2 linked regions of the Symmachiella macrocystis genome follow. Each later gene encodes a partner of the first gene's protein in a complex. Links are inferred from orthologs where the notes say so. Each region holds a gene or a part of one and is shown on either strand. Other genes may lie near its edges. The genes, in order: smc and CA54_RS20175.

Region 1 (16,542 bases):
TGCCTAGCGCCGCCTTGATCTTGCTGATCACCGGCTTGGCGATTCCACTGGCAGCTGTGCCGTTTCATTTCGCGATGGTCGACGTCGTAAATGGCGTCGACGGTTGGACGGCGGGGGTCCTGTTGCTCGTACCGCGTCTGGCTGCGATTTCTGCCTTACTGCGAATTTGCTTGCTGCCTTCCCCTGTAGCGACGCACGTCGGAGTTGCTTTGCTGTTGGTTTTGGCGGTGATCACGATGTTGGGAGGGGCGTTGATGGCGCTGACTCAAACTCGTGTTCCACGACTCTTGGCCAACTTGGCGATGGCCCAGACCGGTTGGTGGCTGTTCGGTTTGGCGGTCATTTGTTGGCGCGTCCAACAAGGAGACAGCCTGGAATTGCAACAAGCACGCGCCGCTTGGACCGGTCAATTAGGGGCGACATCCCTCGCGCTGGCCGGTTTGTCCGCCGTGTTTTTGTCCTTGGGAGGTGGCGATGAAAAATGCCGGTTCACGGATGAACTGACCGGGTTGTCACGGACTGAGCCAACGTTGGCAGCGGCCGTGTTGCTATTTTTATTCAGCCTCGCAGGCCTTCCGCCACTGTTAGGTTTTTGGAGTCAAGCAGCTCTGTTGTGGACGGCCTTAGCAGCGTATGTGCCGAATCCGCTCGACCTAGTCGCGTTTCACCGCGGTTTCGTCACGGCTGCCGGCGCGGGCGTCGTCGGCGGGATGGTCATGGCAGCCGTTGCTGTACGCACAATCAGCCTGATGTTCTTCCATCCGCCGTTGAACAAACCCCAGCCGCGACAGGGTCATATAGCACGTCTCGTTGCCGTCGCACTGGCATTCGCGCTCATCGCCGCGAGCCTCTTTCCGCGGGCTGTGTGGGATTGGCTCATCCGTTAAGTGCGCGGCCGCCGCTGGTAAGAGCGAGATTTCCCAGGCCGGTGCGGTGTTATGAAAATAAACGGCGGTGATTTCGCAGCAGGCATGCCCACGCCAATTCCATCTCAATTAAACATGGGTCGCAAAACCACCGCCGTCGAGCACATAGGCTGATGAATCTGATTTAGCAGACAGCGGTGACAACACATTGGCACAGCTGTTTCAAGTTGTGCTAATTTTTTAAATCTCAATCCCATGGCAGCTTCCTGCACCACGTCTGGCGGCCTAAGGATGCATTTCCCGCCGGGGTTGGCTACATTGACTTTCTGAGTCGACCGCACAACCGCTTTGGGAAATGGGAGTTGCAATGCACGTCGTGACGTTCGGTGAAGTCATGCTTCGTATGGCGCCGGAAGAATTCATGCGGATTCCGCAAGCTCTGCCTGGGCGGCTGGAGATCACCTTTGGAGGCGGCGAGGTGAATGTGGCTGTCTCAATCGCCCGGCAAGGAGGCTCTGCGTCGTTTTTAACCAGCCTGCCTGACAATCCACTCACCGACGCCTTTGAGGCGGAACTCCGCAAATTCAATGTCGGAACCGAACTGGTCCAACGAAGCGACGAGGGCCGCTTTGGCGTCTATTACGTCGAAACCGGCGCCAATCAACGCGCGGGTACGGTGATCTACGACCGCGATTATAGTTCGATTTCCCTCACAGCCGCCGATGCATACGACTGGGAAACCGCCTTCGCCGGGGCCAATTGGTTTCACATCACCGGAATCACCCCAGCGATCAGCGCCGCAGCCGCAGAGGCGGGTTTGGCCGCCATAAAACAGGCCAAACAGCAGGGGCTGACTGTTTCTTGTGATCTGAACTTTCGCAAGAAACTGTGGAACTGGAAACCGGGAACCGGCACCAAGGATCTCGCACAGCAGACCATGCGGGAGTTCATGCCTTATGTCGATGTCATCGTCGCCAACGAGGAAGACGCCGACATGATGTTGGGCATTCGCGCCGACGACACCGACGTGGAAGCGGGGCAAATCAGCGTCGCCGCCTATGAGACCGTCGCAAGAAAAATCGTGGCCCAGTATCCCAACGTCTCACAAGTCGCCATCACGCTCCGCGAAAGCCTCTCTGCCAGTCATAATAACTGGGGCGCTTTGTTGTTCGACGTCGCTCATGACCGCAGTTTTGCGGCGCCGCTGGATAAAAATGGAAACTACAAGCCTTACGAAATCCGCAACATTGTCGACCGGGTCGGTGGCGGCGACTCCTTTGCGGGGGCATTGGTCTTTGCTTTGAACACACCCGAATCGGCCGATCCAGAAGCAGCCTTGCGTTATGCCGTCGCCGCCAGTTGCTTGAAACACAGCATCAAGGGAGATTTCAATTATGCTACCCGAGCGGAGATTGACGCTCTGGTTTCCGGCAGCGGTTCTGGGCGTGTGCAGCGTTGATGGCAGGTTAAAGAGTGGCCAGTGAAATTGTTGTTCTCGTCGGTTGGTTTTTGTTGGGCAGCAAGTGTTGCCCCTACCCCGAAGGGGTAGTTCATCGTAGCCTAGGGTAAGCGGCCAAAGCCGCGCCACCCTAGGTGGTTAGGATCAGCTGAAATTCTCGTTTGAACGAATTGAAACTACGACATTTATGAAACGCCGCCAAACTACGACCGGCAATTTGACGCGGCTACTTGGTGGCGGTTCGACGCCGCTGTTCGTGATGAACGCACAGCGGAAGCTGTTGGTGTTTAACCGCGGTTGCGAAGAATTGACCGGCTTTACGGCGGAGGACATTGTTGGTCGGATTAGCCATTACGGCAGCAGCGGCGAGACTCCGGTAGAGGAACTAACGGCCGGACTTTGCCCCCCGCCCGAGGTATTGGCCGGTGAGCAACGCAGCGCTCCGGCTTATCTCAGCACAGCAACCGGCGCGTCGTTGCCGCGGATGTTGAATTTCTATCCATTTTGCGATGAGCAGGGACAGGTGATTCATGTGTTGGGCATCGTGTCGGCGATTCCCCAACCACCGCACGTAGCCGACCCTACGGCAGCTCAAACGGTGCATGCCGAGTTAGCCGCTTTGCGGGGCAATCTACGGCAACGCTTCGGACGGCAAACGCTGGTTTGCAAAGGCCCGGCGACAACGCGGATGCTAAATCAAATCGATTTGGCGCAGCATTGCCGAGCAGCGGTTTTTCTACAAGGGGAACCCGGAACCGGCAAGCAACATATTGCCCGGGTGGTACACTACGGCGGGGACGCGAAAAACACCGCGTTTGTTGCTGTGGACTGCCGGAAACTAGCCGCCTCAGAGATCGACCGCACCGTTACGCGTTTTTTAGAAGCTGCAACCGACCCTGCGGCGCGCGGACTGGGCATTTCCGCAGGGTCTCTCTTTCTGGGCCATGTCGAACATTTGCCCCGCGACGTGCAGCGCCGCATTGTCAAAGCGCACGATGGGGAAGAACCGCCCGCATTGCGGTTGTTCAGTTCCAGTTGTTTTCCGCTGGCCGAGGCGGTCGAACGCGAAGATCTGCTGTTTGAATTACAGGCATTACTAACAACCGTCACGATCGAGGTACCGCCGCTACGGGACCGGCCGGAGGACTTGCTACTCCTCGCGCAGCACTTTCTTGAGGATTTGAATCGCCGTGGCGAAAAACAGGTTGGTGGTTTCGCGCGCGATGCGGTGAAACTTTTTACCGAATACAATTGGCCGGGTAACTTGGAAGAACTCTTCAAAGTCGTTGGCGAAACGCATACCGCAGCGACCGGAGAGATGGTCCTGCCGGCGGACCTGCCGTTTCGTTTCCGCACCGGTTTTGATGCTCAACACCTTCCGCCGGTGGAACAGTTCACCAGCATTCCGCTGGAACAACTGACGTCCGAGTACGAAACTGAATTGATCCAACGGGCATTACGGCAATGCAAGCAAAACAAAAGCCAAGCAGCCGACCTGTTGCAAATCAATCGCGCGAAACTGTATCGTCGCATGGAAGTATTAGGGATTGATGATGCGGATTCGGGGGAGGACCAATAGATGAATGGCAATGACGGAAAATTACACCAGCAGCATTGGATGTTGGCGGTCATGGGAGGCCTGGCGATTGTCTGCGCATTTGCGAATCAGGCTGCCGCCTTAGAACCGATCCCCGATAAGCTGGTGGTTTTGACATTCGATGATTCGGTGAAATCGCACTTCACCAACGCGCGGCCGATTCTCAAGGATTACGGGTTCGGCGCGACCTTCTTCATCACCGAAGGGTTTACGTTTAAGACAAACAAACGGGACTACATGACGTGGGAAGAGATCGCCCAATTGCATCGCGATGGATTTGAAATCGGCAATCATACCCGCGATCACAAAGGGGTGACTGCTAAGAGTCTGGATCAGGTGCATGAACAACTCGAAGCGATCAACGCCCGCTGTAAAGAACACGGCATCCCACGCACCGTCAGCTTTGCATATCCCGGCAATGCGTTTGATCCGGACGGCTTTGCGCTGTTGAAAAAGGCGGGGATCAAGTTCGCACGCCGCGGCGGCGCGCCGGAGTATCCCTATGATCATGGACGGGGCTTTGCCTACGAACCGGGACGCGACCACCCACTGTTGATCCCCTCCGCCGGTGACGCGCGGCCCGATTGGCAGCTGCCGGATCTGATCCGTGCTGTGGAACAGGCGCGGGACGGCAAGATCGCTGTGTTACAATTTCACGGCGTCCCGGACAACGAACATCCCTGGGTGCACACCCCGGAAGAAAACTTCCGCGCATTCATGAAGTATTTGCATCTGCACAAATACAAGGTGATATCACTGGGGGACTTGGCCAAGTACGTCGACGCGGAGCAAACACCGAGAAGTTACGACACAGTGATCAAAGAACGCAAAGCCGCCATGCCGTAAGGCGCACGATGAAATTCCTCCCCCTCTCCCGCTGGGAGAGGGCTGGGGTGAGGGTTTCCGCACAACTGTTGTCGATCATCACCACATTTCGATGGGGGAATTCCTTGTCCTACATAGTAAGGTGCGGTGCGACGCACCCTACACACATTGGGCTACTCACTGGCAAAGAACGCCGAAAGCACGAAACCGGAGTTTCGTGCTTTCGGATATGAATAGCGACACGTTGTCGATTATCGTCGTTTTGGCTCCGGGAGGTCGCGATTGGAAGCACCGTTGGTTGAGAGCCGGCGTTCCGACTTCCGCATTCCCGGTTGTTCCCAGTTTCCTTGCAACTTTGGAGTCTGGTCGTCGAGCCTAAGCAAGTTGCTTGCGACGACCGACCAGCGTGCGGATACGTTCCGCGAGCAGGGCAGCGTCGAAAGGCTTACGGAAGGTCTCGTTGAAGATCGTTCGGTCGAATCCGGCCGAATTATCTTCGTCGTTGAGTAGACCGATCAAAACTGTTTCGGCGTACTCGTTATTCTTTTTAAGGTTCTGTGCGATCATGATCGCATCGTTACGTCCCATGACAAAGTCGATAACGACACAGTCAGGGTGCAACGATTCGGCTTGAATGCCCGCTTCAAAGCCGCTGTTGGCGTATTCAAGTTTAAACACATCAGGGGGCATGTGTTCGGTCAGGTTGTTGCGAATCACCGTGTCAGACCCGACGAGCAAGACTTTGCCAACGGCTTCGTCTTCTAGCTCGCCCAAGGGCATACCGTGTTCTTTCAGGAACCGAATGAGGTGCTCGCGGGGAATTCGCCGGTCTTGCGATCCGGGAATGCGATAACCTCGAAGGCGACCTGAGTCGAACCACTTGCTGACGGTGCGGGGCGCAACTTTACAGATCTTGGCTACCTGTCCAGTAGTGAAGATCGTCTTCATTGCCGGCTCTCCAATCACTTGTTCAATGTATGCAAACGCAGAGGGTCTTGCGGGCCCTCCAGAATCACACTCCGCCATGACGACCGGCTTTCCTAGCCCTCGGGTCCTAGTGGCGAACCGTCACGGCTGGGTCGGGGCATGCTTCTTGGTCAAAGACCGGCCTTGAGGTTTCTCGCCAGGCCAATCTTGCGCTTCAATGAGGTAAGGAATCAATTGGGAACAAATTACGTAGTCGGAAGGTGACGGGCAGTGCCGTCAGGTGGGATTTCCACACACTACGCACGCTCTACGTGCTGTAGAACGCAATGTGTTCGTAAAACACGTCGTGTGTTGGAAATTGAAGGCGGGACCGAATGCCTAAAGGTCTAGGCGCACGGCTGCTGCGGTAGGACTGGTATGCCATACTGAAACTTCCCCCCTTCAGACGTCTTGCCTTTCAGACTCTTCGACCTGCATGCCGCCAATCGCGTTCTGGCACTGAGTCGAGGAGTTGAAAAACCAAACCGTCTGAGTACTACTTTCGATCCAACAGGGGGTGCGACTTTAGGTTCTTTGAAGACCACACCGAAAGTACCAACGCTTTCCACTGGAACCATCGACGGGGACCTGTCGATTGACACGGCTTGCCCGAATAACCGCAACGTGTTGTCGGCAACGAGGATAGCGGCGGTTTTCCGACTCGAAACAGGGGCGGTTTCCCCTACCAAATCGGATAACTCGCATAAAGGTAGAGAGGCCCGGGATTTTGTGCGGATTTTGAGGGACCAATCAATTTCAACGGCCTTAACGGGGCCGAATAGTCGTACACAACGTACCGCTGCTCGCCAGACACGCCGACGACGAGCAAGGTTCACACCTCAAGCGGCATCGCTGCTCGTTTCGGATTCATCGATATCGCCATGCGGACGAATCTTGAAATGGCCATCGGGGCTGACATCGTCGAAACGAACCGACATCCGTTTGGAGACGCCCGACTCCTCCATCGTCACCCCATACAACACATCCGCCCCGACCATGGTCCGTTTGGCATGTGTGATCACAATGAACTGGGTCGTGTCTTGGAATTCTTCGATCACACCCACGTAACGTTCGATGTTCGCATCGTCCAAAGCCGCGTCGACTTCGTCCAATATACAAAACGGGCTGGGACGGCTTTGGAATAAGGCCATCAACATCGCGACAGCGGTGAGTGTTTTTTCTCCACCGCTCAACAATGAGATGCTGCGTAACTCCTTACCCGGCGGTCGCGCAACCACATCGATGCCGCATTCTAGAATGTCCTCGGCATCCTCCAAGATGATGTCGCCATCGCCGCCGCCGAATAATTTGCGGAATAAGCCTTGGAAATGTCCGCGGATTTCTTCAAACGTCTCCTTAAACAACCGCCGGCTTTCGGAATTGATCCGACGGATGATCTCTTCCAACGAACTTTTGGCGTCCGTCAGATCCTGAAGTTGTTCGCTGAGCTTGCCGTGACGCGATTCTAAGTCTTCGAGTTCCTGCAGGCTGTCGACGCTGACATTGCCGATTGATTTGAGTTTGCGGCGCAGCGTTGAGATTCGAGATTCAATCGCTTTGCGAATTTCGACAATCACTTCCGGCGGCTGTGCCTCCCACGATTCGCTGGGTTCGCGGATCGTGGCCTCCTCGTTTTGCTCCTGGTCGGCGTCGAGATGCTTCTCTGCTTCATCAAGATGCTGTTCCGGATCGTCGGCTGAGGCCGTTTCCGTCTCGGTTTCTACCGAATCGACGTCGTTGCCGGCCTCTTCTTCGCTCGAGGCAGCGGTTTCGGGAGTTTGTTCGTGTCGGGCTTCGTCCACATACAGCTGAATCGCGGAAACGCCCTGTTCGGCAACTTCCACGACGTTGACGCCGAATTCTTCTTGGAGCCGCTCTTCGACATTTGAGATTTGGTGTCGTAAGTCGCGTCGATTCATTTCCTGTTCATGCGCGCGTTCTTCTAACTCGCGCAGCGCATGCCGATATTTCAGCTCCTCCGCCGAAAGTTGGCTGCGAATCGCGCGGACCTCTTCCCGCTCACGTTCGCGTTGCGCGAGATCGATGGACAGGCCCTCTTGAATCAACGCGTGCTCCGACAAAGCCGCGGTCGAATTGAGCAGTCCTAACGTCAGGTTGTCTCGTTTCTCACGAACGATTTGCAACCGCCGTACCGCTTCCTCACGATGCGCATCGCGTTGAAATTGCTCTTCCCCCAGGCGGGAACGTGCGGATTGCAGGTTTTCCAACCGTTCTTCCTGCTTGGCCATTTCCAATTTGTCTGAACTGAGTTGCTCGCGGCGGGCGGTCAACTCCTGTTCCATTTGTTCGACCTTGCGTTCGCCGTTATGAATCAACTGTTGTTCATCGGCGAGTTGCGACTCCACTTTCGCCAGCGCTTCGGCGGCCGCCATGCGCTCAGCGCGGCATGTTTCGAGTTCGTTGGTTTTCTCCACAACCGACTCGCGGGCATCGGAAACGCTCCGCTCCAGTCGCTCGCATTCCATCTGTTGGCTGAGCATAGCGGATTTGGTTTCCGCCAAGGTCTCGGCGTGCGTTTCCTGCTCCGCTTCGAGTGTCCGCAATTCCACGGTGCAGGCCTCTAATTCGGCCTGTTTTTGTATGAATTCTTGTTCAGCTTCCTCGATACGACTATCGAGCCGTTGCAAATCAGTTTTCAGACGTCGCAATTCGCTGCGCCGCGAGACCACGGTCGTTTCTCCCTGAAACGTACCTGCATAGACACGTCCATCAGCTTCCAACAATTCGCCCTGCAGCGTGACGAACCGGCAACCGTGACCGGCGCCGGCCGCTAATTCCAAAGCTACTTTGAGCGAATTGACGATCCACGTATCTCGCAACAACGCCGCCGGCAAGGTGGGAACCGTTGCGGCGGATTTGACCAACTGGTCCGCACGCGCAATCACGCCAGGCCGGTCCGACAGATCGACCGTCGCTGAGGGACCGTTTTCGGCAGATTGTCCAGTACTGTCAGTGACCGCTAAGAATCCGACGCGCCCGGAAATCTGGCATGCCGTGCCTTGCAAGTATTCCAACAAGGGATCCGCATCTTCTAGCACGATTAATTGCGAACGGCTTCCTAAGGCGACTTCGATCAAAGCCGCGTGTTCCAAATCGACTTGCAACAGATCCGCAACGCTTCCGCGAATTTGATTCCACGGGGTGAGATGACTTTCCCGCGCACGCGTTAGAATCTCGCGGACACCGACACCGATGCCTTCGTTGCGTGATTCCAAATCCTCCAGAACCTGCAAGCGGGCTTTCCAACCGGTCCGCTGTTCGCGATGTGTGTTGAAAGCGTGTTCGGCGTCCATGCGTGCTTGCGATAATTCTTCAAGCCGTGTCCGCTCTTCGGTCAGTCGGGTCCGCAATTCGGTTTGCCGGTTTTGCGAATTTTGCAATTCGCGGTGATGCACTTCGAGTTTTGAGTTGGCCGCGGTCAATTCCTGTTGGCGGGCGCCGATGCGTTTTTCGTCTTCGACCAACGCAGCTTCTATGGTTTTGATCCGGGCATCGTTGGTGGCTATCCGGCCGCCCAGCACGGCGACGCGTTGTTTTGCCTCTAATGTTTGTTCCCGTGCCGCTTCCAATTGCTGCAACCGGTCGGTCAGGGTTTGTCCGAACTGCGACAACTCCTGTTCGCGGGCGATCAAAGCGGCATTGCGGGCTTCATAGTTTTGTTCGTAGTCCTCCAAACTGGCGAGCGTCTGCTGCAACTCTCCGGCGATATCGCGGGCGCGAAGCGTGAGATTGGATTGTTGCGACATCAACCGCTGAAGTTCGGCCGAGAGTTCGTCGCGACGACCGCTTTGATGTCGGGAGGTCGCCTGAAAACCGGCGATGGCTTCTCGATTGGCGGCGGTCCGTTGTTGTGACTCCTGCAGCGCATCTTCGACCGTTGTCAGTCGGATGTCGAGCGCGGCCTGTTGTTTTTCAATTTCACTAGATTTGGCTTTCAATTCATCGATTTCAGATTGCCAACCGTCATGGCTTTGAGAAATCGCGCCCAGTTGCGTCGTCAACTCACGATACTCGTCAGCGGCGAATCCGACACGCAATTCCTGCAATTCCGAGGAGTACTTGCGATACCGGGAGGCCTTTTTCGCCTGTTGCCGCATCGTATTGAGTCGCCCGCCCAACTCCTGCACGATGTCTTTCAACCGCAACAGGTTTTGATCGACCCGTTCCAATTTGCGTTGCGCATCGACTTTGCGGGCCTTGAAACGGCTGATTCCAGCTGCTTCTTCGAAGACCGCGCGGCGGTTGACATTACTGGCTTGCAGCAACTGATCGACGCGGCCTTGTTCGATGATGCTATAGGCGCCGGTGCCGGTGCCCATCAACAAGTCGCGGACATCTTTCAGTCGCGAGGGCGACTTGTTGATCAGATATTCCGATTCGCCGCTGCGATACAACCGGCGGCCGACTTGGACTTCATCCGCCTCGATGCCCAAGAACCGCGTGGAGTTGTCGAAGCTGAGCGTCGCTTCGGCGAATCCCGAGGGTTTACGGCCCGCGGCTCCATTGAAGATAACGTCTGTCATCTCCTTGCCGCGCAGACTTTTGGCGCTTTGGTCGCCGAGAATCCACTTAATCGAGTCGACGACGTTGCTCTTGCCGCTCCCGTTGGGACCGACAACGCACGTGACACCGGGTGCGAAATCGAATCGGGTCCGGTCGGCAAAACTTTTGAAGCCGAACATCTCGAGCGACTTCAACATCTGCAGCCCTTAACACTTGGAAACATGATTGAAAACGTCTGCATCCGTAATGCAACGTGACTTGGTCGAGGTTCGGTCGCGCGTTGACAATTTGTTTTCCGCACAAAAACGGGGATGGGCGAAGTTCTCGATCCGCTGTTTTTGCAACCGTATGATGCATCCACAGTTTCGCGAAAGCCTCGCCACTCCCGTTGACCAAGAGGCTTGTCCGACGATGACGACGATCACTCGTCGTCCAAATTCAAAATCCCGCTTAAGAATCCCGGCTTCTTAAGAACTTCCGGTTCAGCCTCCTCGTCGGGACGCACATCCGTCACCGAGGCCTCACCGGCTTCGTCCGATTCCTCGACGTCGTCAGATTCTTTTTCTTCAACAATGATTTCGCCGCTTGAGTCACGAATGACCGGATACAGGTTCGGTGTGCGGTTCACGCCGCCAACCCGTGCCTTGCGACGACCGCCGGACGAACCCGACTCGCTCCCGGCGATGGGACGCATGTAAACCCGTCCCCCTTGGGGCAAGGCATCAACTTCCAACCGGCCCGGCAAATTGAACTGTACACTGGCTTGTGACAACATTTGGGCCACATCAGGATAACTGGCGTCCATATCGGCGACAGCCGCAATGACGTCGGCGACACGGGTACTGACTTCTCTACGCTGGTCAGGCTCGCCCAATTTGTACTTGCTAACGATAATTTTGTCGTCGCCAGATCGCGCATTGACCATGATGTGTGGTCCAGCTGTTAAAGCGACCGGAGTCTGCATGCGTTGTTCATCGCCGAATACTACGATTTCAGAGCGTTGCGAACGCGTCAGGTGCACCATCGGCTCACCCGACGAAGGCAGTACGCGAAGCGTAAACTGATCGTTCAGATGTTCCCCACGAATGAAGGGGTCGTCTTTGTTGAGCGTCCACAAGGCTCGCACCGCACCGTAACGCAGTTCGACACTCTCTTCGTTAATCAACTGCCGCAAACCATAATAGGAAACCGTATCGTCGATGATCGATAAGGCGGCCAAGGCATAAACACGAAACGCGCGTTCCTCGCGAGCCGCTTCGACCAATGTTTCCGCTCCGCTATTGTCACCCAAATAGGCCAATGCTTCCGCGGCATAGAATCGAACTTCCAGGCTCGTGCTGTCCTGTAAAACCTGTTTTAAAAACGGAATGGACGGCTTGCCGATCGCTTCGAACCGCAAGGCCGAAATACCCGCTAGAGAAGGACTCATCATTTTTTCTTGCAGACGGACCAACCGTTCCCGCTGTTGAACGGCGTTTTCTCGAAAAGCGATTTGGCGAATGACTTGCAGGTACCGAGAATGGTTGTTCTTGTAACTTTCCTGCACGTCCAATTGAATGTATTCGTCGGTCTTGGCTGTAGCTAGGCCTTTGCGTTGGCTGTTTTTGTAGCCGAAGAACCGTTGGTTGATGCGGTTTTCTACACGTCGTGCGTTCCGAAAACTGATGTACTTGCTTTGCAGATAAACGCCAAGCGTCCGTTCCTTGCGGGCTTTACCGCCGGCCAGGACACGTCCTCGTTTGAGCAACGTGGAAGCGTCGCTATCCTCGACCGAACTGGCTGAGACCAAGACCGGGCCTTTGGCGGTCGCCCAAGTATGCCCCTTCATCGGAGCACGGCCGGAAACGATCGCTTGTTCGGTTAAAAAGCATTCCATCATCCAACCACCACGCAAGCTTGTGGAGTCGCTGTTGGGAGGCAACGCGATTTCGACGTCGAAAATATCCCCCTTCTTCACGACCGGCGGAATATAGGCCCGCACGAGCACCAGTGCTGTATTGGGAGAACGTAGGATTTTATTGGGATTGCGCACCTTGCGGCGACGCATGTCATCCAACAACCAGGAGCGATAAATCGATGGCGGCGGATCTCCGCCGGTGCCGTCCAAGCCGGTGACCAATGCGACCCCTTTGACTTCCATCGCCTGCGTTCCAGCAATGGTGATCATTTTAGCCAGGTAATCGGTCTCGACGGCATTGTTGTTGAGGTCGATATTTTCTTCGTCCTCAGGCGTCTGAGACCGAAAGTTGATGATCTCGGCGCAGCCTGTCAGCGTGATTGAGAACAACAGGCCCCACAACAACATTTTTGTAGATCGGGTCACGAAATCGCTCCGTCGATTTTGAGTAAGCCTGATTCCGGATACACGGCATTTTGGCCATCGTTTTCGCGAATCCGAAAATCGATGCCGCATCCGCCCGCACAGCACACGACCACGGCCAGAGCCGAAATCGTGACGAACTGTGATCGGAATAGTGTGAAATGTCTAAAGAGAGAGGTGAGAAGTGGCGGGAGAATAAGCACAGTTGCTTAATGGGTCAAGACCAGTCAAACAGGAATGCTTTAGAGGGGCCAGTCCACCGCCCCACAGGGGCAAAACAAGCCAGCCCAGGGCAAGGTGCATGAGCAAAGCGAACATACCGCCGCCCTGGGTCGAGGGGGACCGGCAACAATCCAACCCTGAAAGGGCGGCACATAATTTTGCCGATGCACCGAATATCACAACGCAATCGCGTTTTGAAATAACGCGCGCTACGAAATCCAACCGCCACCCAAAACACGGTCGTCGTCGTAACAGACAACGGCTTGCCCGGGCGCGACGCCATACTGCGGCTCGTCGAAGTGGACGGTCATGCGGTCCGCCGCGGTGATTTCCACCTCGGCCTCGGCGGGTTGATGCAGGTAGCGGATCTTCGCCCGGCAACGGAATTTGCCCGGCGGGTCATCGATCAGCCAATTCAACCGGTCCGCAACCACTTCTCGGCAGGCCAAATCTTCGCGCTCGCCGATTACCACCTGTTTTGAGTCAGCATTGATGGAGACCACGTACCGCGGGCTGCCGAAGGCAATTCCCAATCCCTTGCGTTGGCCAATCGTGAATTGTTCGTAACCCGCATGCTGTCCCACGACGTTGCCCGCCGTGTCGACAATCTCACCGGCTGTCTCAAATTCCCCGCGGTAGCGGCGAATGAATCCGGCGTAATCTTGATCGGGAACGAAACAGATTTCCTGGCTATCGGGCTTCTCCGCCAACCGGCACCCCACCTCGCGGGCGATATCGCGGATCTCGGTTTTGTTGTATTCCCCCACAGGAAACTGCACGTGGGATAGTAGGTCGCGATCCAACCCAAACAGGACGTAGGATTGATCCTTGCTGTCATCCACCCCACGCACCAACGCGGGCCGGTCTTCACCCTCTGCGGAAACCAGGCGTGCATAATGTCCGGTGGCGATGCTTTCAGCCCCGACTTGCCGCGCATAATCCCACAACTTGCCAAACTTCAGCCAGTTATTGCACATCACGCAGGGGTTGGGTGTCCGCCCGGAGAGATATTCGTCGGCGAAATAATCCTTGATCCGCCCGAAAGCGTCGCGAAAATTGACCGCGTGAAAGGGAATATCGAGTGCATCGGCCACGCGGCGCGCATCGGCGGCGTCGCTGGCACTACAACAGCCCTGTTTGTGGCTCGCCACAATCGGCAGCGCATCGCTCCCCACGGCACAGGTCGTCTCTTCATGCACGCCCGACCGCATGAACAGCCCGATCACTTCGTAGCCATCGTTACGCAACAGGTGCGCCGCGACCGAACTATCGACGCCCCCACTCATCGCCAACACAACACGTTTTGCCACCACCGTAGAACTCGCTCCGCTGAAACTCAGGAAAACCCCAATTCGCGTATTCTACGCAGTGGCAGCCAATTTGGCGAATCCACCGCGAAACTTACAGGATTTTCCACGTGAGCAGTGGCGGAGAACACAGCGATCTCAAAAGCGAGGATGCGTTTGCGCAGGCAATTCGAAATGGGATCCACAAACAGCTAGTCCTAAGGATCTAGCTGTTTTGCCGGATTTGAGCAGACTGGCCTGAACAAGGCAATTAGTCCTGCGGGCGGACCTTGATGGTCGTGCGATAGGGCACGGTCGGCCACAGTTTGCCGGCCTGTTCAACATGCACAGCGACTTCGGTGACGCAGTTGCTGCGCGATCTGGATCCTGTGGCAGGCAGCGCCTGGGACGAGGTCTTCACCACACGACCGACGCGGTGGACGTCGTTGGGGAATTCCAAATCGAGTTCGCTTCCCTTCTCGAATTTGTTGACTTGGGTCGAGGGGATGTTCACGATGAGGTATCGCTGCTCGGGATCCAAGATTTCGACCAGCGGCTCCGTTGCGGAGACAGTGTCGCCTGCTTCTCCAGCGACGACGCCGATTGTGCCCGGCAAGGTGGCTCGCACGGTGAGATCCGCTTGCGTCGCTTCCAACCGCCGCAGTGTGTCCTGTGCTTCGGCCAAGCGGGCTTCGGCGACGTGAATCCCCATCGACAAACGGACTTTATCCGGAAGTTCGGTTTGAAGTTGTTTTAATTCCGCCACGCGGGCTTCGCATAAATCGATTTGAGCGGAGGCGACTTCGATTGCATTTTCCGATTCATGCACCTTGAGCATCGTCACGACGCGGGCTTGCTCGTCGACAAAGGAGGGTTCGTCCTGCCCAATCTGCCGGATGAGACCGACCGGGGTCCGCTGACGGTTGTTCTCTTGGAACTTCTTCATCAATTGTTTGTGAGCGATCTGATCGACTTCGCGCGAAAGTTTGTCCTGCAGGTACCGCGCCGATTTGAGACGTGATTCGAAAATCTCGTGATCGAGATCATCGAGCCGCCATTGCAATTCGACCACAGCCCGCGCCTGAGCTTGGGACAACTCAGCATCGAGTTGTTCCACGGCATTTTCTGCCTTGAGCCGGTCCGCATCCAACTGCGCATCGGAGAGTACAAACATCGGGTCGCCGGTTTCGATCGATTGTCCTTCGCTGACGAGCACTTCGGCAATGCGCGCATTGCGTGCAGCGATCACCGGTTTTGAGACCACGTGTAGGTAGCCCACGTACTCGGCGTCACTGGGACGCTGCACCCAGAGCGCCAACCCTGATCCGGTTCCGATCGATGCTAGCACCAAGGCGAACACCAAGAGCGGCCGGCGGGGGTGCAGGTGTTGATCATCCTCTTGGACAACCTGTTCGGTTTCGATGACGGGTTTGTGCATTTGGAGTTGCCTCCGTGTTTTTTGCTTATCAGTCAACTTTGCGCACCCTACTGTTTCAAGTCTCTGCGGCTACGTCTCATTGGGCCCATACATATCGGAATTCGAAGAGCGGGCGGCATTCCCGACATCGCAATCGATTCCACAGCATCATTCGGATCGGCCCGAATGACGCATCGATTGATTAGATTCGGCACAAATCTACTAATCACAACACGAAACTAGGTGGCGCGCCGTATAAGGGTTTTGAACTCCGGAGTCGGTCCATCGTGCATAACCGCCATAATCGGCACAGTCGATTTAAAATCATCTCGGAATCACGACCCGAATTATTGATTTTGACTGGATATCCGACCCTGCGCTGGATAGTGTACATGCATACACATAACCTCCTCCCTGAAAGCGCTGAATCCATGCAAACAGAGACTACGATCGCTGAATGGAATGCGGCCTTGGAAGCTGTCGCAGAAGAAATGCTCGACGAAGCGCAGATCATCGCTCCGCCGGTGGATGCGGCACTCATCGCGCGGCGGTTGCGGATTACGGTGGCAATCGATCGCTCCTTACAACCGCGAGGGGTCCACAAACGGTTGTCGGGACGCTCCTCGATTTTTGTCCGACCGGACGACCGCCCGGAACGCCTGCAGTGGGCCGTCGCTCACGAATTGGGGGAATCGACCGCCTATCGTGTTTGCGAAAAATTGATGCTGCCCGACGAGGATGTGGCCGCAGCAGACCGAGAGACATGGGCCAACCTTCTCGCTGCCCGGTTGATGTTGCCCCGACAATGGTTTTTTGAGGATGCAACGCGGCTAAATGGAGATGTGTTGGAATTAAAAACGATCTATCGCACCAGCAGCCATGAAGCGATCGCTTGGCGGTTGTTGGACCTGCTGCGACCGACGGTGATTACGATATTTGACCAAGGTCACATCACCAGCCGCCGCGCGAATACCGGATTTAGTCCGCCTCAGTTGGAATCGCTAGAAAAGAATTGTTGGCAGGATGTGCACCAGGTCCAAAAGTCCCGCACGCATTGCCA
Region 2 (15,123 bases), on another replicon or contig:
TTGTCGTGAACTGGCTGTTCGTGAAATGGCAGAATCGAAACCCACCGCAGCAACAAGCCGACCCCAACCTACCCGACTACCAAATCTAATGCGGCATGGCCGCTTGGTTCGTGCTTCCGCACGGTGGGCATGGGCCGCTCCCGGTGGTCGCTGGGGGGGTGAGAGAGTTTGTGCGACGCTGGTGACAGGCATTTGTTGGGCGAAAACCCTTTCCCCGGTCCGCTCGCAGAGTGAGAGGGGGGGGCTAATGTGCGCGAGACACTCAAATTCCGTCTAGCGTGGCTCCGACTCTTGTGGCTTGGTCTAGGGTTTGTTGCCAGGTCAAATCGGGGATGGCGATACCATCGCGGCGGCGCTCGGCTTGGCGGCGGAGTTCGATTTCACCCGGCATCAGGATTTCGTCAACACCGGGGATTTTACGGCTGCTTTTGATGTAATCGACGTATTGGTCCATGACTGTGGCGTATTGTTCGGCAGACATCAGCTTCTCGACATCGATCAGGTACATCCAAACGCCGTTGGTGCCGGGGGGGACATCGGTCCGGGCGATCCCCGCTCCTGAAAGAATGCCACAGACAATGTCCAACATTACGCTCATTCCATAACCCTTGAATCCTAAGGGCCCTCCGAGCGGAAGAATGGCGCCCGGTGCGATTCCCTTGTCGGGGTCGCCATACAAATCGGCGGGGTTGTTTGTCGGATTCCCGGCATTGTCGATGACCCAACCATCGGGAATCGACTCCCCTTTTTGCAGGGCGACGCGCACCTTGCCCTCGGCCGTGGCGGAGGTGGTCATGTCCAGCACGATCGCTTCATCGTTCCAGGGCGCTGCCATCGAGATGGGATTGGTGCCCAGTTTGCGATCCAACCCACCCCAAGGGACGACGCCGCCCGGACCGGGAGCATTGACGGCCATCACGGTGAAGAAGCCTTGGAGCGCCGCCTGATAAGTGTAGGAGCCGAGGCGGCCGATGTGATTGCATTCGCGGCACAGGACGGTGCAGGACCCCGCCACGCGAGCACGCGTCGTGGCGATTTGTAGCGCCTTGGTGGCGACCACCTGCCCAAAATTTCCTCCGCCATCGAGTACGGCCAGCGTGGGGGTATCGACATCGAGTTTGACCGGTGCACCGGGGCGAATATGCTTCTGCTCGATGTAGTCGACATATTGTTTGAGCCGCATGATGCCGTGGCTGTCGTGGCCGACGAGGTTGGCCCCCGCCAATTCCACGGCGACGGTTTGAGCTTCTTCGGCCGAAGCCCCGGCGCCTTCTAAGATACGCCGAGTGATTTCTTCCAACTGCTGAGTATTGAATGTGGGCATAATTGATTTTTGAGATGCGTTTTGTGTCGGGAAAATTGTTTGTTTTGAGAATAGCAATCGCCCTCAACAATCACCAGCGCGGCGGCGGATTTCCGCCGGTATGAGGCTCGCCTGGGCAACGACGCAATCAATACACGCAGGATGCAATCAGGGTCGGCACTCCACTTCTCAGGCTCGTCCCCTCATGCCTCAAGCCGACTTTCGCAATTTCACGACCCGATTCAACCTGTGCGGGTTATAACGACGATACTCGTTATGAGACTGGTGCGCGCATGATGCGCAACGGCGATGACTGCTGGCGGATCTCAAAACTGATATGGATTACCGCGTCGAACTCACAACCTATACCGGCCCCATTGACTTGTTGCTGTACTTGGTACGGCGTCATGAGGTGGACGTTACGGATTTACCGATCGCAAAAATCACCGCGCAATTTGGTGAGTTTCTTGAAGTTCTGGAGCTGATCGATTTTGACTTGGTCGGCGAATTTGTGGTGCTGGCCAGTACGCTCGTCGAAATCAAAAGCCGTATGGTGCTACCGCGGCCTGAGGAAGAAGAGGCCCCCGAAGTTGACGTCACCGAAGACCCCCGCAGTGAATTGGTGCGGCAACTGCTGGAGTATAAGAAATTCAAGGATGCCGCTAAGCTTCTCGAAGACCAAGCAGCGCTGTGGCAGCAACGTTATCCACGGCTCAGCGATGAGCGTCCCGCAGGCGGAAAAGGGGCGCGGCAGGATCATATTAAGGATGTGGAACTGTGGGACTTGGTGAGCGCGTTCTCGCGAATCGTGCGTCAGATCGATCCGGAAGAACAGAAAAGCATCGTCTACGACGACACGCCGATTTCGGTCTATATTGATCGCGTGGGCAAACGGGTCAAGCAGGACCAGCGTGTTGCCTTCAGCGCATTTTTCGAGGGGAGCAATTCCAAGAGCAAGATCGTGGGGATCTTCTTGGCCATTTTAGAATTGCTGCGCAACTATTATTTCCGTGCGGTGCAAGAGGACGAAAGCGGCGAAATCTGGGTCATGCCTCCCGACCCCAACCGTCCGCCGCCAGCTGAATCCGAAACAAATGCCCCGATGGAGACCGCTGAAATTGCTGACTCAGCGTCTGCTGAGCTTCCGGCCGTGACTGAGTCGGGCGAGGCGCCGCTTCCCCCGCCTGAGTGAGAACGGTTTTCAACCACTGGGCGCGCAGGACAGTCGTTGGCGAGAAACCGTGTCAATCCGTGGATTCCCCACGAAATTCGCCCCTGTTTCACTTGTATGTCCACGACTCGCGATTAGCATTTGTGCAAGCAAACAGAAACTGTCGAACGGCGCTGCCCTCGACAAAATTCACTGCACAAACATTAAAATCAAACGCGAGAACGGGAACCGAGCGATGCAAGGCAATCAAAAAATTATCGACGCACTCAATGCCGGACTGACGATCGAACTGACGGCGATTAATCAGTACTTCATTCAGGCCAAGATGTGCATGAATTGGGGCTTCAATAAATTGGGCGCCAAGCACTACGAAGAGTCGATGGGCGAGATGAAGCACGCGGAGTTGCTGATCGACCGGATTCTCTTCCTGGAAGGCGTTCCCGAGATCGCGCGTTATGACGTGATTCGCGTGGGCGAGAACGTCAAAGAGCAGTTTGAGCATGATCTCAAATTGGAAACCAGCGGCGTGGATGCTTACAACGATGCGGTAGACTTGTGCATTCAGCTCAAAGATGGCGGCACGCGGGATTTGGTCGAGAAGATCTTGGTCGAGTCCGAAGAGCACGTCGATTGGCTGGAAACTCAACTCGAGATCATCGGCACAATCGGCATCGAGAATTACCTGCAATCGCAACTGGGCGAAAGCGAAGAAGGGTAATCGCGGCGGTTATGATGTGCGTGTGGGGTCCGCTATGCGGGCCTTGCCACGTACCGTTTCCGCCTGAAATATGCCAAGTGATGCCAGCACAAACGACAGATTAAGCCATGGGGCAGAGTGCCGTCTGCGAGATGCTCGCCGCTGGAACCGCGGTCCGCACAGCGGACCCTACGTAAGCGACGAACGTTAGAGGCTGTTTTCGAATTGCTCGCGGCGGGCGGCGAGGATTTGCTTGAGCACGAGGTGGCACGCGGTGCAGCCGCTGCCCGCTCCGGTTTGTTGCTTCAAATCCTGGACTGATTCGGCGTTGAAAACGCTAACCGCTGAATCAATTTCTTCGGACGAGACGCCCAGACAGCGGCAAATCACATCGGTGCTACAGCCGCTCGCAGTGGTCTTTTCCACGACGGCAGAGGTTTTCACTGCGGAGAGAGTCGCTTTGGCAGCCCAATTAGTCATATCGGTCGATCCCATGCAGTCAACATGGATTGAGAATGAGTCTCAGTTGCACTGGTTCAATTCTACCGAAACGTCAGACGATGTCAAATCCAATTGGCACTGTCTCGATCGTGAGCGTGTAGTCCGCCGGCGCGCCCTTCATAAACCGTGTTGCGGCAATGGGTTATCTGGTTTGACTCACAATTCTGTCAGGGACCCCGTATACTGTTCGTTGAGTGCTCCGTCGGTGGCGGGGCGATAGCTGGTGACTATTGTGTTACGGATTTCAACATGCCTGAGTTTCAGTTACAGAGTGAATTTCAGCCCGGCGGCGACCAGCCAGCAGCGATTGAGGCGCTGGTCAAAGGGATTCAAGCGGGACAGAAGGAACAGGTGCTGTTAGGGGTCACCGGCTCGGGCAAGACCTTCACAATGGCCAATGTGATCCAACAAATGCAGCGGCCGGCGCTGGTGCTGTCGCACAATAAGACCTTGGCGGCGCAGTTGTATTCGGAGTTCAAGGCGTTCTTTCCGCACAACGCCGTGTCGTATTTTGTCAGCTATTACGATTATTATCAGCCCGAAGCATATATTCCGCAGCGCGACATCTACATCGAAAAAGATGCGTCGATTAACGAAGAGATCGATCGTTTGCGGCTGCAGGCGACCAGTTCGTTGGTCAGTCGCCGCGACGTGATTGTCGTGGCGAGCGTGAGTTGTATCTACGGCTTGGGGTCCCCCAAAGACTATTTGGAGATGATGTTGCCGTTGCGGGTGGGGGACGAAATCGACCGCGATGAGATGCTGCTGAAGCTGATTGACATCCAATACGATCGCAACGACATCAGTTTTCAGCGGGGCACCGTCCGCGTGCGGGGTGACGTGGTGGAGTGCTGGCCGGCGTATGAGGAGTATGCCTACCGCATTGAACTGTGGGGCGATGAAATCGAAAAACTGTCGATCATCAACCCGCTGACCGGACAAGAAGCCCGCGTGCTGGAAGACGCATACATCTACCCCGCCAAGCATTTTGTCATGCCGCAGGAACGGATTACGGCGGCCATCAAGGCGATCGAAGACGAGTTGAATGGGCGGTTGCAAGAATTGCGAGAAGCGGGCAAATTGCTGGAAGCGCAACGGTTAGCGGCGCGGACGCGATTTGATTTGGAAATGATGCAAGAGGTCGGTTATTGTCCCGGCATCGAAAATTACAGCCAGCCGTTATCAGGTCGTCCCCCCGGATCGCCGCCCGATACGCTGATGGACTTTTTCCCGGACGACTTTCTGGCGTTCATCGACGAATCGCACGCCACTTCGCCGCAAGTCCGTGCCATGTTTGCCGGCGATCATTCGCGAAAGACGACGCTCGTCGAACATGGGTTCCGCCTGCCTTCAGCACTCGACAATCGGCCCTTGAAGTTTGACGAATGGCGCGAGCGGCTGAATCAAATTGTGTATGTGTCGGCGACCCCCGGCGACTGGGAATTGGAACAGACCGGCGGTGAATTTGTCGAACAGGTGATTCGCCCGACCGGTCTCGTCGATCCCGTGATCCACATCGTTCCTGCCCGCGGCCAGGTCCCGCATTTGATGGAACAAATTCGCAAACGAGCCGAGGTCCAGGAACGGGTCTTGGTCACGACGCTCACTAAGCGATTGTCGGAGGAACTGACGCGTTATTTGTCCGAGCAGGGGATTCGTTGCAAGTGGCTGCATTCGGAATTGGACGCGATTGAACGTGTGGAGATTCTTCGCGAATTGCGAGAACACAAATTCGATGCGTTGATTGGCATTAACTTGTTGCGGGAAGGTTTGGACTTGCCGGAAGTCTCCTTAGTCGCCATTCTGGATGCGGACAAAGAAGGCTTTTTGCGTAGTGAAACAAGTCTGATTCAAACCATCGGGCGGACGGCACGGAATGTGAATGCTGAGGTGTATTTGTATGCGGATCGCGTGACCAATAGCATGCAGCGGGCGATTGATGAAACGAATCGCCGTCGCGAATTGCAATTGGCGTATAATGCGGAGCATGGGGTTACGCCCGAAACGATTCGCAAGGCGATTTCTCGCGGGATTGAGGAAGATATCGAAGCGCGGCAAGTGGAGCAGGCGGCAGCGGGAATTGGGGATGAACAACAGTACGTCACTATGGAGTTCGTCCAAGAATTGGAAGCGGAGATGCTGGCGGCGGCTGAAGATTTGCAATTCGAACGGGCCGCTGAACTGCGTGATCGGATTTTGCAACTCAAGCAACAGCTCGGACAACCGCTGACGGCGGACGAAAAGGTGGCAGAGGGGCAAGTCAAATCGCAGACCAAGAAAAAGCGGGGTCGCCGTCGTGGGGGTGGAAAACGGGTTCCCAAACCAGGCAATCGCGAGTAGCAAATTACGTTGATTGGTTGCGACCAGATTTGATGGGGTGGACTGGGAGAAACGCGTCACATGCTGAGCGCTAAGGCAGTGGATCGTTGGGCTGAAGATTGGGCCGATGGATTGAACCCAATTTTGGTGAAGGAGACGCGGCAGGTCTTCAAAACCCATTTGGTGACGATCCCGTTCTTTGCGGCGTTGGTGGTCGCCTGGTTTGTGGCCATGTCGGTTGTGATCGAACCGGCGCATCCGGAGAGTATTCTCGGCCCCAAACTTCTCAAGCCCTTGTTGTTGGTGCTCGGTGCTGCGTTGTTTTACGTCGTGCCCTACATCAGTTTCCGCAGCATGACCGCCGAGCGCGAACGTCACACGTTTGAGATGCTGGCCGTTAGCTCGCTATCCGACTCGCAGATCTTTTGGGGGAAATTCAGTTCGGCGCTCGTCCTGATCGGATTGTTTGTCGCAGCGTTTGCACCGTTCATTTCGATGACCTATATGCTCCGTGGCTTAAGCGTGTTTGACATTGCCGGGGCACTGATTGTCATTTCAGCCACAGCCACTACGTTGTCAATATTTGGTCTGATGTTGGGTGCGCTGGCGACGAAGCTGCATTGGCAGATTGTGAATATGCTGCTGTTGTTAGGTGGTTCCACCATCGCTGCTATCTTCTTGTCGGAACTTACTGCATCCATTGCGTTATCCGGCGCGGGCGTCAATCTGTGTGGCATGGCCTGTTTTCTGATTGGGTTTGTGGGATTTCCCGGTCTGTTTTTTGCGGCGGTGACGTTGGGCAGCTTGCGTCCGCCGACTATGGGGTTGGTGCGGACTTATGTCGGACAGGAAGACCTGCCGGCGATCGTGCAGGCTGCGGAAAATCTCGCTACGGCGATCGAGCAACATGTTCCGCTACGACCGGAGTCGTACACGCTGCGTCAACTTAAGAAAGTTCCCATCACGCCCGAGGCGGTGCAATCGATGGTGCCGGTCGTTGTGCGGATGGAACGGTTGTTAAATCCCCGTCAACGGCTGTTCGGGCATCTGGGGCGTTATCGATATCTGACCATCAAAGGGGCGGCGGAACCGTTGGAGATGATTTGCACTGTGCAAAACATGGTGTTACACCGCTTCGGTTGGAGTGAGTTATGCGTGGCGGATGCCGATGAAATTCCGCTCACCGAGGAATACCTCGTCTATACGATTGGCCCCGATGATTTGCGGACATTGAAACTGGCAGTTCTTCGACTTCGGGAGTTGTTGAACCGTGACGAACCGCCGGAGCTGGAAGAAGCGGGGATTTTCTCAGAACGACCCGAATCGGATGCATTGAATATGAACGATCCGGATGATGGACCACAGTGATTGGAATGATCGAAATGTCGGATCCGGCCACACCATTTCCATTGTTGTCTGACAATCGCAGTCCGCGGTTGCAGCGGTGGAATGATGCGCTGAATCCGATCTTGGTGAAGGAATTGCGGCAACTGTGGAAAAGCCGGCAATTCGTGGTCATCTTTTTTGTGCTGCTGACCGCTGCTTGGGGCATCAGCATCACGGCGCTAGTGGCGCCGGAGGTTGTTTTGAAATTCGTGCCGTTTGGCTACGGCCATACGGGACAGATCCACGCCGCCGCTCTGTTTTTCATGCTGTATGGTTGTTTGGTGATTGCTTTGAACTTTGCGGTGCCGCTCCGCGCGTTAGACAGCTTGGCGCATGAGTTCGCCGGTAGCACGATGGAGACCTTGGTTCTGACGCGGATCCCTTCGGACCGGATCACGATCGGCAAATTCTGGTGCGCCGCACTGCATATGGGGCTGTACTTCGCCGCCTTAGGCCCGTTTATTGTGGTGACATATCTATTGCCGGGGATCGATCTGCTGACGATTGCGTTGATGTTATTGGTGTCGATCGTTATTTCGACCGGGTTGAGTAGCGTTGCCTTGTGGCTGGGATCGTACTGCAAGTCCGCGGCAATGCGCCCCGTGTTGACGATGGTACTGTTGGCGGCGTGCTGTCTGACGACCTGGTTTTGGCTTTTCACCGTGTACCAAGCTTTGCAGTTGGGCAACACAGGTTGGATGATTTGCACAGGGCTTCCCTGTTGTTTTGTGCCGTGGTTGGTGATTTCGAGCGCCAGTCTTGCGGCAGCGGTGGTACGGGTGCGGCCGAAATCGCCACGTTTGAATCGCATTCAGTTTATTCCCGCAGAGGAATTGCAGCCGATCGCACTGAGCGTATTAGAATTCACCGAAGCCGTGCGTGTGCAGTTTCCAGTCGAGTACGATGAACCCCCTGCCCGACCGCCTCAATCCATGATGTTTCGCGAGGCTCAGGCCCATGTGCTCGAGTTGGCCCGCAAAGCGGACCGATTGATGAACCGTCAGCGCCTATTGCATGGAACGGTCTTGTCCAAGATGCCCCTCGTCCCGCAGCAAGCCCGCACAGCCTTTGCGCAAGTCCGCAACGGGTTTTATGCGATCATCGTCACCAATTTGTGGTACGGGATCTGCCACGACGACCCACACCCGCACGTTTGGCCCAACCGTCTGCAAATGCCCAAAATTCGCGAGGGACAATTAGACAAACTAGAAGCCGCAGCCCACGACCTGATCGCCGCATGTGAAGAAATCACCGCCCCACCAACATCGCCATCTCCTCCACCCACTAACATACCTAAAAAACAACCTCCTTCTCCCCCTGGGAGAGGGCCGGGTTGAGGGTTTTCGCACGATAGTTGATGGCCATCAGCGGTTTTCCGTTGGGGCCGTTGGTGGTTCTACATCGAAAGCTGCGTCGCGACGCACTGAGGCCAGTGGCTTTAGGTGCACCAGCGGCGGATTAGTTTTTCGAACATCTCGGTCCCCTGCTCCAACTGTTCCAACGTGATCCATTCGTCGTCAGTGTGGGCTTGGGCGATGTCGCCGGGGCCGTAAACGACCTTCCGCTTTAAGTCACTAAACATGGCACCGTCGGTTCCATAGGTGACCGTTTGGGCTTCGGTTTTTCCAGTGATGTCCAAAAACTCGTTGACGAAATCAGAATGGGGATCGACGTACAACGGCGCACCGTTGCCGTGTGCTTGGAATTCCAAACCGCACTTCTCAGCGACTTTGCGGGCGCGGTCGACGAGAATTTGCGCGTCCATGTTGGGCATCACTCGAAAATAGACGGTGCAGACCGATTGCGGCGGCGTGATGTTGATTGCCGTCGTGTGGTCATTGATGCCGATATTCCAACTGATTGTCGGCGGATTGAACCGTTCATCGCGCCAAGCGGGGTCTTGGAGGGTTTCATCGTGAATCGCCTTCATCTCGGCCAAAAAAGGAATCATGGCTAAGTTGGCGTTCAGTCCTTTGTCGGTGCTGGAGTGGGCGGCGCGGCCCTGTGAAACGGCGGAAAACCCGGTCGTGCCTTTGTGAGCATAGACGACCTCCAGCATGGTCGGTTCGCCGATGATCCCGCGGGCATCGCCCTCGACCATCTCGCGATAGAGTTTTGATTTCTGGGCGACCTGTTTGGCGCCGATATAACCGACTTCTTCATCGGCGGTGCAGGTGATGTAAAACGGTTGCTTCAATTCGTCTGCGGAAAAACGCTCGGCTGCGGCCAGGGCGCACGACAGTGAGCCTTTCATGTCGCAACTGCCGCGACCGTAGAGTTTGTCCCCTTCGACCGCCGGCTCGAACGGGCCGTGCTCTTTGATCCTCCAGGTATCAGCGGGGACCACATCGGTATGGCAAAAATAAGCCACGCCACCGGTGCCGTTTCCTTTTTTGGCTATGACGTTGGCTTTGCGAACGCCGTTGGCATCATCGTATTCGATTCGCTCGATGTCGAAGCCCAACGCTTTTAACTTGTCCTCACAATAATTTGACACTTCCACATTCGAGAGCGGACTCGTCGATTCAAAACGGATCAATTCCTTGTTGTAAGCCAATGCGTCCATGTCCGCGTTTCACCGTTGTAAATGATGCGATTGTTGATGACCGTCTCTGATGCGAGCGTTAGCCGGTGTGATTTCTCAACGGAGCCGCGAGCATCTCAGACCACGATAATTCACCGGTCCCCGGCATGTCTACCCATCGGTCGGCAAGCCACAGGCGAGCAAAATGGATTCTTGCACAGCCAAATCGTGTTGGGGGGTGAACTCGAATTCCTTTTCGCCCCGGATGACTTGTGCCAAGTCCGCGAAATCGGCGTCATACCGTGGGAGATCTTCCAGCGGAATGTCTTGGTACCCTTTCTTATAGGGTCCGCGTGGTCGCGAGAATGCGGCCTTCAGTTTGGGCGGTTCTAACGGTCGCAGGTCGGCAGTGCCTCCGTCGCCGCTGACGACAAATTGCCGCCGTCGAAACCCGTCGACCTCCATCAGGGCACTCCGCACCGTGACCGTGGCACGAGCGTATTCGAAGACCGCCAATTGATTGTCCAACAGGCCGTCGTCGTATCGTGCCGAGTGCCGGGCAAAGGGAACAACGCGGTCCGGTTTGCCCATCACAATCACAGCGGCATCGATAATGTGGCAGCCGAGTTCAAACATCGTGCCGCCGGAATATTGCAACAGCGAGCGTCGCGCTTCCAGCGACATGGTTTTGCTCATCACTGTATGCAACGAAAATATGTCCCCCAGCCAACCGTCGCGGACTGCTTTGAAGATGAATTGAAATCCCGGGTTGTAGCGATACATGTAGCCCATCTGCACGGTCAAATGCTGCCGCGTGGCATCGTCAAGCAGTTGTTTGAATTGCGGTAAATTCTCACCGGCTGGTTTGTCCAAATGAATATGTTTTCCGGCAGCAACGGCCCGCGCCCCCGTGTCGAGTAAGTCTTTAACCTTGGTTTCGATGGCGACCGCTTTCAAGCCGTCGACATTGAGGAGTTGTTCCTCGGTGAGCCAAGGGACATCTCGATAGGCGGCGGATTTCTCCATTTCGCGCCGCCGCTGTTCATCGGGTTCGACGACGCCCACGATTTCATAATCTTTGGAACGCTTGAGCGATTCAATTTTTCCCGAGGCATGGGCGTGTCCGGTGCCGATTTGACCGATCTTAATTGTCTGCGGCATGGTATGGTTCCTCAATCTCGTGGCTGTCGTTGTGTTTTGGGCTGTGGTGAGGGGCATGCGCTCGTTGCCGCACGCTTTATTTTTGTTTTGCTTAGGCTGTTAAATGCTTGTCAAACCAGGCTTTGGTGCGGGCCCACATTTCATCGGAGAGCACGTGGCCTGAACCTTCTTCGATGTAGTAAGAAAACTTGTCTGCAGCGTGCATGCCTTGATAGGCGGCGGTGATGGTTTGGATGCCGCGGCGGACTTCGTCGATGGGGCTGCCGGAATCGTGTTCGCCGAAGTTCATGTGCAGCGGTCGCGGCGCGATGAGGGCGGCGATGTCGGGCGTGTCGCCGTATTGATGAATGCCGGGTACGAAGTTGGGAAAGCAGTGGAGCATATGTTCGCGATGAATTCCGGCGTATGTGGGCAAGCAGCAATTAGCCACTAGGCATTTGATCCGTTCTTCCCACGGCCCGACCAGCCAAGTGTGCGTGGAACCCATCGAATGCCCGTAACAGCCGATCTTGTCCGTATTGACTTCCGGGTGGCTGACGAGAAAGTCGATCGCCCGTTTCATGTCGAGGATGCTTTTCCAAGCCATGCATTTTCCGTCGACGACGTATCGCAAAAATTCGAAGCGTTCGAATTGGCCGTCTTTCAATTTACCGGTGGGGTCCCGGCGTTCCTCGAAGCAGAGAGCATCGGGACAGAGTACGACGTAACCCGCACGGGCGAGGGCCGCACCGGTGTGGTGCATGGGGTTTCCCGCCAGCCCCGCCGGTTCGCTCTTGCCGAGATGATACTGCCCGGCATGTTGATGCCAAACGGCCACGGCGGGAGCGGGGTGATCGGCGTTGGTTTGGTCGGGAATTAACAAGAAGGCGGGAACCTGATCTTCCGGTTGGCTGTCATAGAACACGGAATGGATCGTGTAGCCATCCTGCGGGATCGTTTCGCGAAGTTTGACATTCAGCCTTTCCGGCTGTGGCCACTCGCCGCCAAGGCCGGTCAATAATCTCTCCCGAAAATCGATGGCAGCCATGTTCAAATTCACCTGTGTTTGCTAGGAATCAAGCTGAAGTCAATCGTAACCGATTCCCAGCCCCATCGCTATTCCTCCCTTTTCTACGATCCGTTGTGCCGAGACGCCATGTCCCAAGAAATCATCATTGTCGACGCGTTTACCGATCAACCTTTTGCTGGAAACCCGGCAGCGGTTTGTGTTTTACCTGAGCCTCGTGATGCGGAGTGGATGCAGCGTGTGGCGAGTGAAATGAATCTGTCCGAGACTGCGTATGCTTATCGCGAGGAGGATGCCTTCCGGTTGCGGTGGTTTACACCGACGATGGAAGTGGACCTGTGTGGACATGCGACGTTGGCAACGGCGCACGTGCTGTGGAGCGAGGGGCATTTGGCGAACGATGTGCCGGCGTTGTTCAACACCAATAGCGGGCGGTTGACGGCTTCGCGCGACGGTGAATGGATCAATCTCAATTTTCCCGCAGAGCCGCCGGTGGACACTGAAACGCCCAGTGTGTTGGCCGCTGCCTTGGGGGCGACGCCGATTTATGTGGGGAAAAACCGGATGGATCTGCTGGCCGAGATCGATTCAGAGGAGACGTTACGGGCGCTGATCCCCGACCTGCAATTGATATCAGAGATTCCCACACGGGGGGTGATTGTGACGTGTCGCTGAGCGTCGGGTGAATTTGATTTCGTGTCGCGTTTTTTCGCACCGAATTGTGGAGTCAACGAGGATCCGGTCTGCGGCTCGGCCCATTGTTGCTTGACGCCCTATTGGAGTGCAAAGCTGGGTAAACCGGAATTGTTGGCCTATCAAGCTTCGGCACGTGGTGGGGTTTTGCGGTTGCGATTGGCGGGCGAACGGGTAGAACTGGGCGGCCGCGCGGTCACCACCATGCGCGGGCAACTGACCGTATAACAAAAATACCCCCCGGATCTGACGGGGGGTATGGTTTTCTCCATGCCTGGATTGGTGGAAAATTACTCAGGGATTTTATCGATCAGTTTCCGCGAGTTCTTGAGTGTTTGACTAAATTCGACAGGAATCGTCATTCCGCCAGCTTCGACTGTTAGGGCGCCGGAGAACGTTTGTTCTGAATCCATCGTAAGAATACGGCCACTCGCCGGGTCGAATTGAACGGTTCCGGACGCACTATCGGTTTCGAATTTTCCCGTAACTTTTGATGTTCCCATGTCGATGTCGAGGTCACCGGTCAAATCGGTATCGATCGTGATCCGGAGTGTAGGGATTTCTCCCACTTTGTCGGGACCGACATAGGTGTAGGTCCGCTTGCCATCGAATTCGCCTAGACCGGGCATTTTGATTTTGTATGGCTTATCCCATGCGTCGCCTGGTTTGACCGGCTCCTTTTTGAACAACACGAAGAGGTCCTGGGTATTGGACACGACCGCTTCCTCCGAGCCACCCCCGGCAAATCGCTGCGCAATAGGATTGTCTTTGAGCACGTCTTGCAACAGTTGTACATAACCGTTGACTTTTTTGACTTTCCCAAGCGGTGTGACTTCCACTCCCAGGATCGCGCCGCTCAACCGTTCGTACAGCGGTGTGACTGCGGCGCCGATTTGGCTAGTCGAATCATTGTCATCAGCCTGGGAATCGAATTTGAACGACACTTGCGGCGCAAATTCGCCTTCGACCTTCAGGCGTTCGTTTTGTGTCTCGAAGAGGATCGTACCGTCTTCGGCAATTTTCTTAACGGTGTAGGTCGTCACATCGGATTGCTCAAACGTGGTGTCGACATCTTGTCCGTTGACCGATTGATTGACCTCTGTAGTGAGCGAGCTCTGGTAAATCGACTTCTCGCCGACCTTGGCTTTGTACCGCAGCTCAATGGTATCGTTGGCGTACGCGATCGCGGGCAACAGGGTGAGGCCAACGGCGCATGCCGTCGCGGCGGCCTTGAGGCGAAACAATTTCATGATGAACTCCCTATAAAATGTTTCAAAACCCTCTAGCGCTACCCGCTGACACTGATCTGCAGGTTTTTGAGAACAAACGCAACCGGGTTTTAAACAGGTTTTAGTCAAAGCAAAGTTGAATGCGGTGCACCGTGACAAAACGAATGCCGCCCACGGTCTATTCGTTTCCCAGCGAAACCTCTTGGGTGAAATTGCTGAGACGCCTTATTTCATACGCATAACTTGGATTAGTGGATCACCAGGAAATGAATTTATTGGTCATCTTTGGATCACTTCACCACCGCCGGGTGTCACGAATGCGCGCATCGTGTCCTCATCGACGTTGATGCTAATAAATTGAACCGACCCGTCGGCAAACAGGGTATTAAAGCCTCCTTGCCGTAGTTTCCCCAAACCTTTGAAAGGGTTTTCTTCGTCGAATTCCCAATCGTCTGGTTTGGTCCAAATCACCGCTTGATCCTCGTTCGCCTCGACAGCGAGAATGGTATTTGATGTTCCGTCGGTGAAATCGCGAATCTGCATTCCCTCTTCGCCAAAGAAGGCCGCATCCTCGCCAGTGATCAATAGGTAGTTGGTTTTGAAATCCTTGTTGTTCATGTTGGGGTTTTGGTAGACCGCCGGCATTTCCTTGATCAGGGCTTTGTTGTGTTCGCTATCCCACGGTTCGTCGAGGTGAAACTTCTGATACAAGCCGGGGTGTCCCAGGTAGGGCAATACATGGACGCGCCAACTGAGCAGTGGTTTCTTCTTCTCGTAGTTGGCGTGTGCCGGAAACGCGGTGAAGACGTCGTGATAGTTGTGCATCGCCAAGCCAAGTTGTTTCATGTTGTTGCGCGATTGCGTGCGGCGGGCTGCTTCGCGGGCCTGTTGGACCGCCGGGAGTAATAGTCCCGCTAAAACGGCTGATGAGGAGTATGCGGGATTGAAAGTGGCCGAGATGGTTACGTCGTTTCCTTCCCGTACCGGTTTCAGTTTGTTCTCGATCACGTCGCCGGCACGCGCCAAGTATTTGAGAGTCGCTTCTGCCACGGCGCCTTCCCCCACGCGCATGCTCATGGTGCTTTGCGCAATGAGCATTTGTTTCACAAACGCCAATGCTTCGGTGAAAATCC

The links.
Region 2: the proteins of smc (region 1) and CA54_RS20175 are in contact, whole or in part, in a crystal structure (PDB 3ZGX), measured with the Bacillus subtilis proteins. The link is inferred for Symmachiella macrocystis from one-to-one orthologs.

Annotation. Positions count from the first base shown.
Region 1 is NZ_SJPP01000001.1:1,503,709-1,520,250, forward strand. The notes cover bases 6,353-10,761. They hold smc (chromosome segregation protein SMC), read right to left. Parts: upstream 10,435-10,761; coding sequence 6,553-10,434; downstream 6,353-6,552. Other genes in these bases: CA54_RS05915 (flagellar basal body P-ring protein FlgI), read right to left, coding at 10,659-10,761. In the rest of the region: CA54_RS05885 (proton-conducting transporter transmembrane domain-containing protein), read left to right, coding at 1-887; CA54_RS05890 (sugar kinase), read left to right, coding at 1,234-2,325; CA54_RS05895 (sigma 54-interacting transcriptional regulator), read left to right, coding at 2,513-3,904; CA54_RS05900 (polysaccharide deacetylase family protein), read left to right, coding at 3,905-4,768; CA54_RS05905 (helix-turn-helix domain-containing protein), read right to left, coding at 5,123-5,695; more of CA54_RS05915, read right to left, coding at 10,762-12,560; tRNA 2-thiouridine(34) synthase MnmA, read right to left, coding at 12,989-14,089; CA54_RS05925 (HlyD family secretion protein), read right to left, coding at 14,337-15,503; CA54_RS05930 (ImmA/IrrE family metallo-endopeptidase), read left to right, coding at 15,914-16,542. UniProt on the Bacillus subtilis protein: Required for chromosome condensation and partitioning.
Region 2 is NZ_SJPP01000002.1:534,994-550,116, reverse strand. What follows is about bases 578-3,567. They hold CA54_RS20175 (segregation and condensation protein A), read left to right. Parts: upstream 578-1,640; coding sequence 1,641-2,495; downstream 2,496-3,567. Other genes in these bases: CA54_RS20165 ((2Fe-2S)-binding protein), read right to left, coding at 3,379-3,567; bfr (bacterioferritin), read left to right, coding at 2,710-3,192; CA54_RS20180 (Ldh family oxidoreductase), read right to left, coding at 578-1,324. In the rest of the region: CA54_RS29535 (hypothetical protein), read left to right, coding at 1-89; more of CA54_RS20180, read right to left, coding at 263-577; more of CA54_RS20165, read right to left, coding at 3,568-3,651; excinuclease ABC subunit UvrB, read left to right, coding at 3,922-6,012; CA54_RS20155 (ABC transporter permease), read left to right, coding at 6,073-7,359; CA54_RS20150 (ABC transporter permease), read left to right, coding at 7,374-8,714; CA54_RS20145 (M20 family metallopeptidase), read right to left, coding at 8,816-9,943; CA54_RS20140 (Gfo/Idh/MocA family protein), read right to left, coding at 10,073-11,062; CA54_RS20135 (dienelactone hydrolase family protein), read right to left, coding at 11,154-12,089; CA54_RS20125 (DUF6263 family protein), read right to left, coding at 13,052-14,011; CA54_RS20120 (DUF1559 domain-containing protein), read right to left, coding at 14,270-15,123. UniProt on the Bacillus subtilis protein: Participates in chromosomal partition during cell division. May act via the formation of a condensin-like complex containing Smc and ScpB that pull DNA away from mid-cell into both cell halves.